DNA from 2 places in the Cupriavidus sp. D39 genome. Region 2 is predicted to be linked to the other one. Evidence: predicted binding sites of a transcription regulator. Region 2 holds the regulator's gene; the other holds the start of a gene.

Region 1 (5,401 bases), 420 kb from region 2:
GAGCCGGCGTATCACCAATTGGAATTCGATACGCGCCTGTTCTTGGCGTGGCGCGAGCTGGAATCCAGCTAGACAGGAACACCACGCCATCGCAGGCGCGGCCGGCCCTACTTGCGGCGCGCGGCCACCACTTCGATCTCCACGCGCCAGGCCGTGTTCGCCAGCGCCATCACCTGGAATACGGAGCGCGTCGGCAGGTTGGGCTGCTCCTTGGTGCCGAAGAACTGCGTGTAGCCCTCCATAAAGCCGGCGAAATCCATCTTGTTGTCCTTGGCGGGATCGCCCACCAGGAACACCTGCATCTTCACCACATCACCCAGCCCCAGGCCCAGGCCGGCCAGGCTCTTCTCGATGGACTTGAGTACCCCGACGGTCTGCGCCTTGGTATCGCCGCCATAGGCAAGCGGATTGTCGCGCGGCTGGGTGGCGTCCTGAACCGGCGGGACTTGCCCGGACAGATAGATCGTGGAAACCGTTGTCGGGATCTCGACAGCGGCGGCGATGGGAAACGTGGAATTCGGGATGCGGTGACGAATCACGTCGTCGGCCGCGCGGGCCGCGCCGCCTGCCAGGGCAGACAACGCGCAAAGTGCCAGGAGTGACTGACGAAAGAAGAACGGCATATTGGGTTCCTTGTAATGGATGGGTGCGGCATGGCGCAATGTGTGCCATGCCGCCTGTCGCTTGGCAACGCATTCAGCGCTGAACTCAGCGCCGGAGCTTCGCGACGTTTTCCGCGGTGATGGCATCGGTGTACTGGTTGCCGAAATGCGTGCGCACGTAGCCCACCACAGCGGCGATCTGCGCATCGTCGAGCATCTTGCCGAAGGACGGCATGCCCTTCTGGCCGTGCAACACCACATAGAGTGGATAGTCCGCTCCCGCCAGCCGGGGATCGCTGGCCAGCGCGGGGTATGCGGCGGCGCCTTTCGCCCCCTGTGCCTGCGGCATGTGGCAGCCCTGGCAGATGGCATGGAAGATCGCCTCGCCGGAGGTCTGCTGGAACTTGGGGCCGGCAGAGAAGACCGGATCGGATCGCGCCTGCGCGAACGGGCAAAACGCCAGTCCCAGCAGCAGGGCGGGCACGGCGAGCGTGCGTTGGAAGATCATGGCATTCATGGATGTGGATTCCTGTGGGAGCGGATCACGAGACGGCATGCGCATGCAGGCGCTCGATCGCGTCGAGCGCGGACAACAGCGCGCCCTCCTGCCAGGCCGGGATATAGGAAGCATGCTCCCCCGCCAGCGCGATGCGGCCATCGATCTGGCAGAGGTTCTTGTAGTGCTTCTCCCGGCTCTCATCGGTCCACAAGCCGTAGCAGCCCTGCGACCACGGCACGCGGTGCCAGCCCACCGCAATGCCGTTGTCGAACTCCCGCGCGTATTGCGGGTGTAGCTGGCTGCCCTGCTCCACGGCGCGGCGCACGCGCTCCTGCGGCGTCATGGCGGTGAACTCATAGGCATTGGGGCCGAAGGCATAGGCGCCCAGCAGCACCGACTTGCCCTTGGCGCCGTAGCGCGTGGAAGGGTAAGAGATGCGCGTGATGGGCTGGTCCGTATAGCTGATGCCGCCGTAGATGGATTCGTCCTCCTCCCAGAAGCGGCGCTTGAACTGCAGGCCGATCTTGATCGAGGCGTCATAGGGCACGGCGTTGATGGCCTGCTGCATGGCGTCGCCGACCTGCACGTCGAGCTGGCTCAGCACCGACAGCGGGATGGTGCACAGGCACCAGTCGGCCTTGGCCTGGGCGACCGCGCCGCCGTGCGCGTCATCGGTATAGGTCACGGTGACGCCGCGCTCGTCCTGCGCGATCTTCGTCACCTTGGCGTGGTAGCGGATCAGGCTGCCCACCTCGCGCTGGAAGGCCTGCGCAATCATGTCCATGCCGCCCACCGGCTGGAAAATGGTGCTCTGGAATTCGTACTCCTGCCCGCTGGCGATATAGCGCCACAGCCCGGATTGCAGCAAGTCGCTCAGTTCCAGCGGCTTGGAGGGCTTGGCCAGCGGCATCAGGCCGCCGCCGGGATCGATCTCGTAACCGCGCCGGTCACTGGTGAGCGCGCTTTCGCGGTAGCGCATCTGCGCATCGAGCGCGCCCCATTTGCGCAGGCCCTCCAGCAATTTCTCCTTGTCCTCGCGCGTGAGCGCCGTGTCCAGGTTGCCCTGCGTGGCGGCCTTGCCGAGCAGCTCCGCCACGTAGCCCTGGAAGTCGCCCTGCACATGGCGGTAGCGCTGCGCCTTGCCGCCGTAGGCCTTGGTCGAGTGCACCAGCGCGTTGTAATTGACCTGCACGAAAGGCTCGAGCGCCACGCCCAGCCGCTTGCAATAGTCGAGCACCGCATGGTGGTGATACGGGATGCGCCACGGCCCCGGGTTCAGGTATTCGCCTTTGGCGAACTCGCAGCGCTGCACGGCGCCGCCCATCTCGGTGAAGACATCGCCGCCGCGCAGGGTCCAGCAGCGGCCGCCGGCACGGCCGCTGTATTCCAGGATCTGCACCTTGTAGCCAGCGCGCCGCAACTCCAGCGCGGCCACCATGCCAGCCAGTCCCGCGCCGAGAATCAGCACCGAGGCACCGCGCTTTGCGCCCTGGAGTTTCGGCGGGCCCGTGTAACCGGATTCCGCCGCGAGGCCGAGCGAAGTCATCGCCTGGTACATTGCCGCGCCACCTGCTGCCTTGCCGACGAGCGCAAGCAAGTCGCGGCGGCTGAAGGCCTTACTGTCAATTGAAGTCATGTTCAGGCTGTCGAGGAGTCTTTGTGGGTTGCGCATTTCACACCGCTAACGTCACCAGGCACGGTACGGCAGCGCGATGCGCCGAATAGCGCACGCAACATCCATGCCATTTCTGACATATTCGACCGCGCTCCCGCTGCGCCTGTCGATGGCCCGGCCAAATGCGCCATCCGTAAAACGTGGCCATGCAAGGGGTCATGTGCCGAACGCGCCACTGTCCTCAGATGTTTGCATTAGCGCCTCAGGGTACCGAGAACGAGCCCGCACCGCAGGGCGCATGCGCAGCAGCCCTAGCGAAGCTGCCCCACATTAGTGTGTCCATGCCGCGTCGCGGTGCACGACGCGTACCGCGCTCGCGTGGTGAAGCGGAGGACTGCCGGCCCGAGTTGTTCAAGCTAATCGTGCAGATCGTGCAGATGGTCATCGTCACTGCGAAGCAGCGGGCCAGGTCACGCGCGCAGCTTGATTGCGGGGCAGCCGCCGATCGTGCGGCGGCGCCCTGGCAACGCACCTTTACTTCGCCGCGGTCACCCGCCAGACCACATCGCCAACATCATCCGCCACCAGCAACGCGCCGCGCTTGTCGATGGCAACGCCCACCGGGCGCCCTTGCGCGTCGCCGTCCTTCGTCAGGAAGCCGGTGAGCACGTCGACCGGGTCGCCCGCCGGCTTGCCGTTGGCGAACGGCACGAAGATCACCTTGTAGCCGCTGTGCGGCTTACGGTTCCACGACCCGTGCTGGCCTACGAACATGCCGTTCCTGAAGCGGGAGGGCAACGCGTTGCCTAGCGCCGAGGCCAGGCCAAGCGACGCGGTATGCGGGCCGACGGCGTAGTCGGGCGCAATGGCCTTGGCCACCATCTCCGGCTGCTGCGGCTTTACGCGTTCGTCTACATGCTGGCCGTAGTAGCTGAAGGGCCAGCCATAGAAAGCGCCGTCTCTGACCGAAGTGATGTAGTCCGGCACGAGATCGCTACCGATCTCGTCGCGCTCGTTTACCGCAGTCCATAGCGCGCCGCTGTCGGGATCCCAGGCCATGCCGTTGGCATTGCGCAGGCCGCTGGCAAACACGCGGTGCGCGCCGGTCTTGGGATCGACCTCCCAGATGGCTGCCCGCGCCTCCTCCTTGTCGAGGCCGTTCTCGCCGACGTTGCTGTTGGAGCCGACGGTGACGTAGAGCTTGCTGCCGTCCCTGCTGGCGATGATGTTCTTGGTCCAGTGGTGATTGATGGGGCCGGCAGGCAGGTCGACCACCTTCACGCCGGGCCCAGTGATCTGGGTCTGCCCCGGCTGGTAGGGGAAACGCAGGACGGCATCGGTGTCCGCCACATAGAAGTCATTGCCCACCAGCACCATGCCGAAGGGCGAATGCAGGTCCTTGAGAAATACGGAGCGCGCATCGGCGACGCCATCGCCATTGGTGTCGCGTAGCAGCGTGATGCGATTGGCGCTTGGCACGCCGGCGCCCGCGCGTTTCATCACCTGCGTCATGACCCAGCCCCGGATGCCCTTGCCATCATCCGGCTTGGGCGGCGCATTGGTTTCGGCCACCAGCACGTCGCCGTTGGGCAGCACGTAGATCCAGCGCGGATGGTCCAGCTTGCCGGCGAACGCCACGACGGACAGGCCGTCCGCTGCAACCGGTCTGGCACCATCGGCCCAGCCTTTGGCAGGGGCGATGTTCACCGTGGGCAGCATGGTCCTGTTTGGCGATGGTAACTGCGGACTCAAGCCGGTGCCGGCGGAGACCGGCAGGGTCGCGGTGTCGCCACATGCGGTCAAGCCCGCCGCCATCAGCAGGCAGAGAGTCAAAATGGACAATCGCTGCAAGGGCATGATCGGCTCTCCGGAAAGGCGGCGCGTCGCCCCGTCGGCGTGCGCTGTCCGCTCCACTATAGAACGCATGCGCGATGCCGGGTGTCGGCGGATTGGAGGCCGCGCTGTAGGACAAAAACGCCGGCTCCCGGCCTGCGCCTTGCGGCCGATCCCGCCACCTCAATCGCAAGCGTAGCGGAACGCGTCATCCAGGCTCAGCGGGAGCACCAGCGTACGAAGGTGCGCCGCCTTGGCCGAAGCGCAAAGCGTGGCGCGCGTCGATGCGGTCTTGTACTTCGGAGCGTACTCCACGTTGAACACCGCCTTGCCCTGCGCCGTGAGCGGCTTGTAGCTCGCGCACTCGCTGTACTGGAAGCACTGCTCGTTCACCGCGAAATCAAAGTCCGTCGCCAGCTGCGAGACTTGATCCACATCGTTTTTCAAGCCCACCGCCAGGCCCCGCGCATGCGCCTCGGCCGCCAGGAAGCGGTTGTAGTCCAGCTGAGTAGCCGCCGTCAGCGGGAAGCCCGGCTGATTGGTATAGCCATCCACGTTGTCCGGGTCCACGCCATCGCAGCCCTTCGACTTCGCCAGGTCCATGCGCGCCTGCATGATCTGGCGCACGTTGGCCGAGCGCGTATCGAGCCAACGCTCGCCCGCCCACCCCGACAACGCCTTTCCCATATCCGCCGCGGCAAACTGCTTGAAATCCGGCCGCCAGTTCTCCGAGCTACCCGCCGAAAAATAGCAGACCACGCGCTTGCCCTGCGCCTTCAAGGCATTGATGGTCGCCTGCGGCGTATCCACCAGGTCGATATCGAAGACCTGCGCCGGATAGCTCGTGTTGAC
Region 2 (5,401 bases):
GCGCTCGAATTCGCCGTCGTTGCGGCGTACCAGCTGCACCACCAGCTTCAGCTTCATCTTGCGGCGTACCGCGGTCTCGCCGAAGATGGTCTTGATGTCGAGCAGGCCCAGGCCGCGCACTTCCAGCAGGTTCTGCAGCAGCGGCGGGCACCGGCCCTCGATGAAGTCCGGCCCGAGGCGCACGAAATCCACGGCATCGTCCGCCACCAGCCCATGTCCGCGCGAGATCAGTTCCAGGCCGAGCTCGCTCTTGCCCAGGCCGGATTCGCCCATCACCAGCACGCCCATGCCGAGGATGTCGAGGAACACGCCGTGCATGGTCACGCGCGGCGCGGAAATGCGGGACAGGTAGAGGCGCAGGTGATCGATCACCGCCGCGGAAGACACCGGCGTGGTGAACAGCGGGGTGGACGAGCGCGTGCAGCGCAGTTCCAGGTCCGGCGGCGGCTCCATGCCGTCGGCGATCACCAGGAACGGCGGCTCCAGCAGGATCAGCTCGCCCATCTGGCGCTTGCGCATCTCGTCGTCGAGGCGCTGGTAATACGTGATTTCGGGCTTGCCCAGCACCTGGATCCGGTTCGGGTGGATCAGGTTCAAGTGGCCGACGAGATCGGCCGCGGACGTGGCTTCACGCGCAAACTCGACATCGAAGGCCCGGTCCGCGCCCTCCAGTCCTGCTACCCAGGAGAGTTTGATATCGGCTGCGTTGTCGTCGAAGATCGACTGCGAGGTGACGCCAGTGAGTTCCATTCGGGTGCTTTCAGGGACGGGCTTTCAGTGGCGGATCAAGGGTGCCATTGCGTCAGCAACTGATGCACGTCGTCGGGGGTGGGCAGGGTAGCCAGTCCTTCGCGCATCTCGCGGTCGGACAGCAACTGGGCGATCTCGGAGAGAATTTCCAGATGCTGCTGGGTGGCCTGTTCGGGCACCAGCAGGAAGATCAGCAGCGCTACCGGCTTACCGTCGGGCGACTCGAAGGGGATCGGCTCGGCCAGGCGCATGAACGCGGCCAGCGGCTGCTTCAGTCCCTTGATGCGGCCGTGGGGGATCGCAACCCCGGCGCCAAGGCCGGTGGACCCCAGCGACTCGCGGGCGAACAGGTTGTCGGTCACGGTCGCGCGCGCAACGCCATGGTTGTTCTCGAAGAGGAGCCCGGCCTGTTCGAACACGCGCTTCTTGCTGGTGACGCTGACGTCGAGGTTGATGTTGCCGGGTGGCAGCAATTTAGCCAAACGATTCATGTGGAATGCGCAGGGTTTTCTAGTAAGCAGGCCCGGGGCAAGGAGGCGTCCCGCCGGGCGGAAAGAAGATAAAAACCAAGGCCCGATGTTTCCACCGGGTGTCCCCATGCCGGTGTCGGGCGTCTGGCCATTATAGAGCAGGCCCGCTGCCGCTTTGTGCATTGCAATAGCCGAGGCGCTGAAGCGGTGCCGCATGCACGGAAATGGCCAGGCAAATCAACTATGTATGGCACAGCATACACCGGTACATATGCGTTGCGGAATCCCCTGCGTGGCCCGAAGGGGGAGGCTGGAACGAAAAAGCCGCGCTCTGGGCGCGGCTTGATTCCGTTTTCAATGGACTGACACCGACGGCCCGGTATGTGGGCCGCCAGGCACGGTCATTGCTGCATCTGGGATGCGGCCATCTGGTACTTGACCGCTTCACGGTCGTGGCTTTGCACGCGATCCTTGTGGCGAATCACCTGCCGGTCGAGCTTGTCGACCAATGCGTCGATAGCGGCATACAGGTCTTCATGATGCGCTTCGACAAAGATGTCCTTGCCCTTGAGATGTAGATTGATTTCCGCGTACTGCCGCCGGTCCTTTTCTTTTGTATTGTCGACAGAGAGCAGCACACTTACGCCAATGACTTGATCGAAATGCCTGACGATACGCTCCAGTTTCGTTTCCACGTACTCACGCAGAGGGGGCGTGATGTCCAAGTGGTGTCCACTGATCTTGAAGTTCATAGCGTTTCTCCTTCTGAAAGAGCTGCATCAGGCAGGCGATGCAGCTCGGCTACAAAGTCTTACGGAGATTGACCGCGGGAATCTTGAGCGCTTCGCGGTATTTGGCAACGGTACGCCGTGCCACCACAAAGCCTTGCTCGCCGAGCAATTCGGCAATCCGGCTGTCGGACAAGGGGTTCCTAGCGTCTTCGGCTCCTATCAATTGCTTGATCAACGCACGGATTGCCGTTGATGAGGCCGCGCCGCCGGTTTCTGTGGATACGTGAGAGCCGAAAAAATACTTCAGCTCGAAAGTCCCCATCGGCGTTGCCATGTATTTATTGGTAGTCACCCGAGAGATGGTGGACTCGTGTAAACCCAGTGTATCGGCAATCTCCCGCAAAACCAAGGGGCGCATCGCAATTTCACCGTGGGTGAAGAAGTTCTTTTGACGTTCGACAATGGCTTGTGCGACGCGCAATATCGTGTCGAACCTCTGCTGGATATTCTTGATCAACCAGCGTGCTTCCTGCAGTTTTTGCTGCAGTCCCGCCGCGCCGGCATCGCCTTTTGCACCGCGCAAAATCTGCGCGTACATGTCGTTGATACGTAGCCGCGGCATCACATCCGGGTTGAGATGGGCGATCCATCCGCCGCTCAACTTTCGAACAAAAACATCGGGCACCACGAAGTCGGCTTCCGGCCGGCTGTAGGCATGGCCGGGATAGGGCGCGAGCGAGCGGATCAGTTCATGCGCCGCCTTGAGTTCCGGCTCGTCCACTTGCAGGGCCTTTTTCAGGCGCGTGTAATCGCGCACCGCCAGCAGTTCCAGGTGATTGGTGACGATGCTCAGCGCCAGTTCGCGCTGCGGATGCTTGAGCCTGCGCAGTTGCAGCGCCAGGCACTCGGCTGCGTTGCGCGCCCCGACACCCGGCGGATCGAAGCTCTGCAGCAGCGTAAGCACGGCCTGGATCTCGTCGACCTCGAACTCGAGCTCCTCCGGCAGCTCGCTGCAGATTTCCTCGAGCGTGGCGCTCAGGTAGCCGTCATCGTCCAGGGATTCGACCAGGAAGATGGCCAGCCCTTTGTCGCGCAGGGAAATCTTGAGCGGCGCCAGCTGCTCCATGAGGTGTTCGCGCAGCGTGGGCTCGGCGTCGCGCAGCTGCATCGGCGTTTTTTCGTCGTCTTCGCCTTGCGGGCGGCGGGCGAAATCGTCCAGGCTCCAGTCGTTGCCGTAATCCTCGTTGCTGTCGGAATAGCTGTCGTCGGCCTCGGGGGCGCCATCGGGGCGGTTTTCGCTGGTGCCCTGGCCATCGGCGGGCGCTGGCGCGGGCGCGCTCTGGAGGTTCACCGAGCCGTCCGAGGACACGCGCAACGGGCTGTCGAGCCAGTCGTTCTCGCGCTCGAGCAAGGGGTTCTCGGTCAGCGCCTGTTCCACTTCCTGCTGCAGTTCAAGCGTGGACAGTTGCAGCAGCCGGATCGACTGCTGGAGTTGCGGCGTAAGCGCGAGATGCTGCGAGAGGCGGAGCTGTAGCGACGGTTTCATGCGACCTATTTTATGCCCAACTTCCGTGCTGGTGGAACGGAAATTGCTATCGCTGGCGTCGCATGATCGTTTGAAGGATGAAAGGCGACACCGAAGCCGCCCGAGTCCGATGCGCGGCAGGCGCCGCGCGCGCCTTTACATGCGGAAGTTCTCGCCCAGGTAGACCTTGCGCACCGACTCGTTGGCGATGATGTCTTCAGGCTGGCCGGACGCCAGCACCGCGCCCTCGCTGATGATGTAGGCGTGGTCGCAGATGCCCAGCGTCTCGCGTACGTTGTGGTCGGTGATCAGCACGCCGATATTGCGCGCCTTGAGGAAGCTGACGATGCGCTGGATTTCGCCGACCGCGATCGGGTCGACGCCGGCGAAGGGCTCGTCAAGCAGGATGAAACGCGGCGCGGAGGCCAGCGCGCGGGCGATTTCCACGCGGCGGCGCTCGCCGCCGGACAGCGACAGCGCCGGGTTGTCGCGCAGGTGGGCAATCTGCAGGTCATCCAGCAGGGTGTCCAGCCGGCGCTCGATCTCGGCCTTGCCCAGGGGCTTGCCATCGTTGAGCTGCAGCTCCAGCACCGCGCGGATGTTCTCCTGCACATTGAGCTTGCGGAACACCGAGGCTTCCTGCGGCAGGTAGGACAGGCCCATGCGTGCCCGCTCATGGATGGCCAGGCCGCTGATGTGCTTGTCGTCGAGCACGATATCGCCCTCGTCCAGCGCCACCAGCCCCACGATCATGTAGAACGACGTGGTCTTGCCTGCGCCGTTGGGGCCGAGCAACCCGACCACTTCGCCGCTCTTCACGTCGAGGGACACATCCTTGACCACAGTGCGCGAGCCGTAGCGCTTCTTCAGGTGGCGCACGACCAGCGTGCTGCTGTCCTTCAGGGTGGCGGGCTGGGACGGTGCGGTTTGGGTAGCGGTCATGAAGGTGAAGGCAGAATCCGTGGATTGGGGGCGTGGCGGCGTCAGGTCAGGGGTTGACGGGGGCGGGTGCCGGCTTGAGCGGCAGCGGGTTGGCTGCGGCGCCGCTGGCGGGCTGCTCCTGGCGCGGCGACAGCACGGCGCGCACGCGGCCGGACGGGCTGCCCGCGGTCGCATTCTCGGCGCCGCCGCTGGCCGTATAGAACTCGTTGCGGCTGTCATAGGTGATCACCGCGCCGCGGATCTCGTCGACCAGCTTCGCGCCGGCCAGGCGGGCCATGCGGGCGCGCCCGATCAGCTTGGACAGCTCCTGCTTGCCGTCATATTCGATGCGGTCGCCCCAGCCGTCGATGTACTCGTCGACGTTGTCGCGCTTCTGGCGGATATAGGCTTGCTTGCCACCCTTGGAGGTCGCGACCGCGTACTGGTAGCCCTCGGGGTCGGTACGGACTTCGGCCGCGTCGGATTTCAGCACCATGGTGCCCTTGGTCAGCACCACGTTGCCGGTCAGTACATAAACCTGCTTGACGTCGTCGTAGCTGGCATTGTCGGCCTCCAGGACCAGCGGCTTTTCGCGGTCAGCTTTTTCGGCGCTGGCGGGCGCGGACAGCGCAAGGCCCAGGACGGCTGCCAGCGTCAGCAAAGCGGCCGTGCTGCGGCGGCGACAGGACGAAGTCGTCAGGAATGGATTCATGTTGGCGTGATGGCGGTTGACGCGGGCGGCTGGAGCCCGCGGGCGGCTTCAGGGCTACTTCGCGGGACTTGCCGGCGGCGGCACCGTAATGATGGTGCCGCGTACGTTACCCAGCAATTGTACTTCGCGAGTGACATTGTTAAAGATCAGGCCGTTGGCGGTCATCACCGACGGGCCGCGGGTCAGCTTGACAGCCTTGTCGGTCTTGACGATGTCATCGTTGACCAGCACCTGGAAATACTCCGAGGCGGCCGTCATCTTCGGATCCTTGGCGGGGTCGGTGCCCTGGGCG

The links. The regulator sigma-54, encoded in region 2, starts transcription at its own class of promoters, with help from an activator protein. The targets are predictions, from matches to a motif close to TGGCANGNAANCTGCTTT.
Region 1: OMK73_RS29205 (flavin monoamine oxidase family protein) is a predicted target of sigma-54. The motif match lies at 2,829-2,846, and genes of this name have one in related genera.

Annotation. Positions count from the first base shown of each region.
Region 1 covers NZ_JAPNLE010000009.1:3,669,271-3,674,671, reverse strand. Annotated here, with positions in the region: gene OMK73_RS29220 (M48 family metallopeptidase) at 1-72, shown strand, start outside; gene OMK73_RS29215 (RidA family protein) at 108-623, opposite strand; gene OMK73_RS29210 (c-type cytochrome) at 709-1,119, opposite strand; gene OMK73_RS29205 (flavin monoamine oxidase family protein) at 1,145-2,737, opposite strand; gene OMK73_RS29200 (PQQ-dependent sugar dehydrogenase) at 3,251-4,573, opposite strand; gene OMK73_RS29195 (endo alpha-1,4 polygalactosaminidase) at 4,733-5,401, opposite strand, start outside.
Region 2 covers NZ_JAPNLE010000009.1:4,088,627-4,094,027, forward strand. Annotated here, with positions in the region: gene hprK (HPr(Ser) kinase/phosphatase) at 1-750, opposite strand, end outside; gene ptsN (PTS IIA-like nitrogen regulatory protein PtsN) at 786-1,241, opposite strand; gene hpf (ribosome hibernation-promoting factor, HPF/YfiA family) at 1,622-1,972, opposite strand; gene OMK73_RS31155 (RNA polymerase factor sigma-54) at 2,022-3,497, opposite strand; gene lptB (LPS export ABC transporter ATP-binding protein) at 3,633-4,418, opposite strand; gene lptA (lipopolysaccharide transport periplasmic protein LptA) at 4,465-5,109, opposite strand; gene lptC (LPS export ABC transporter periplasmic protein LptC) at 5,164-5,401, opposite strand, start outside.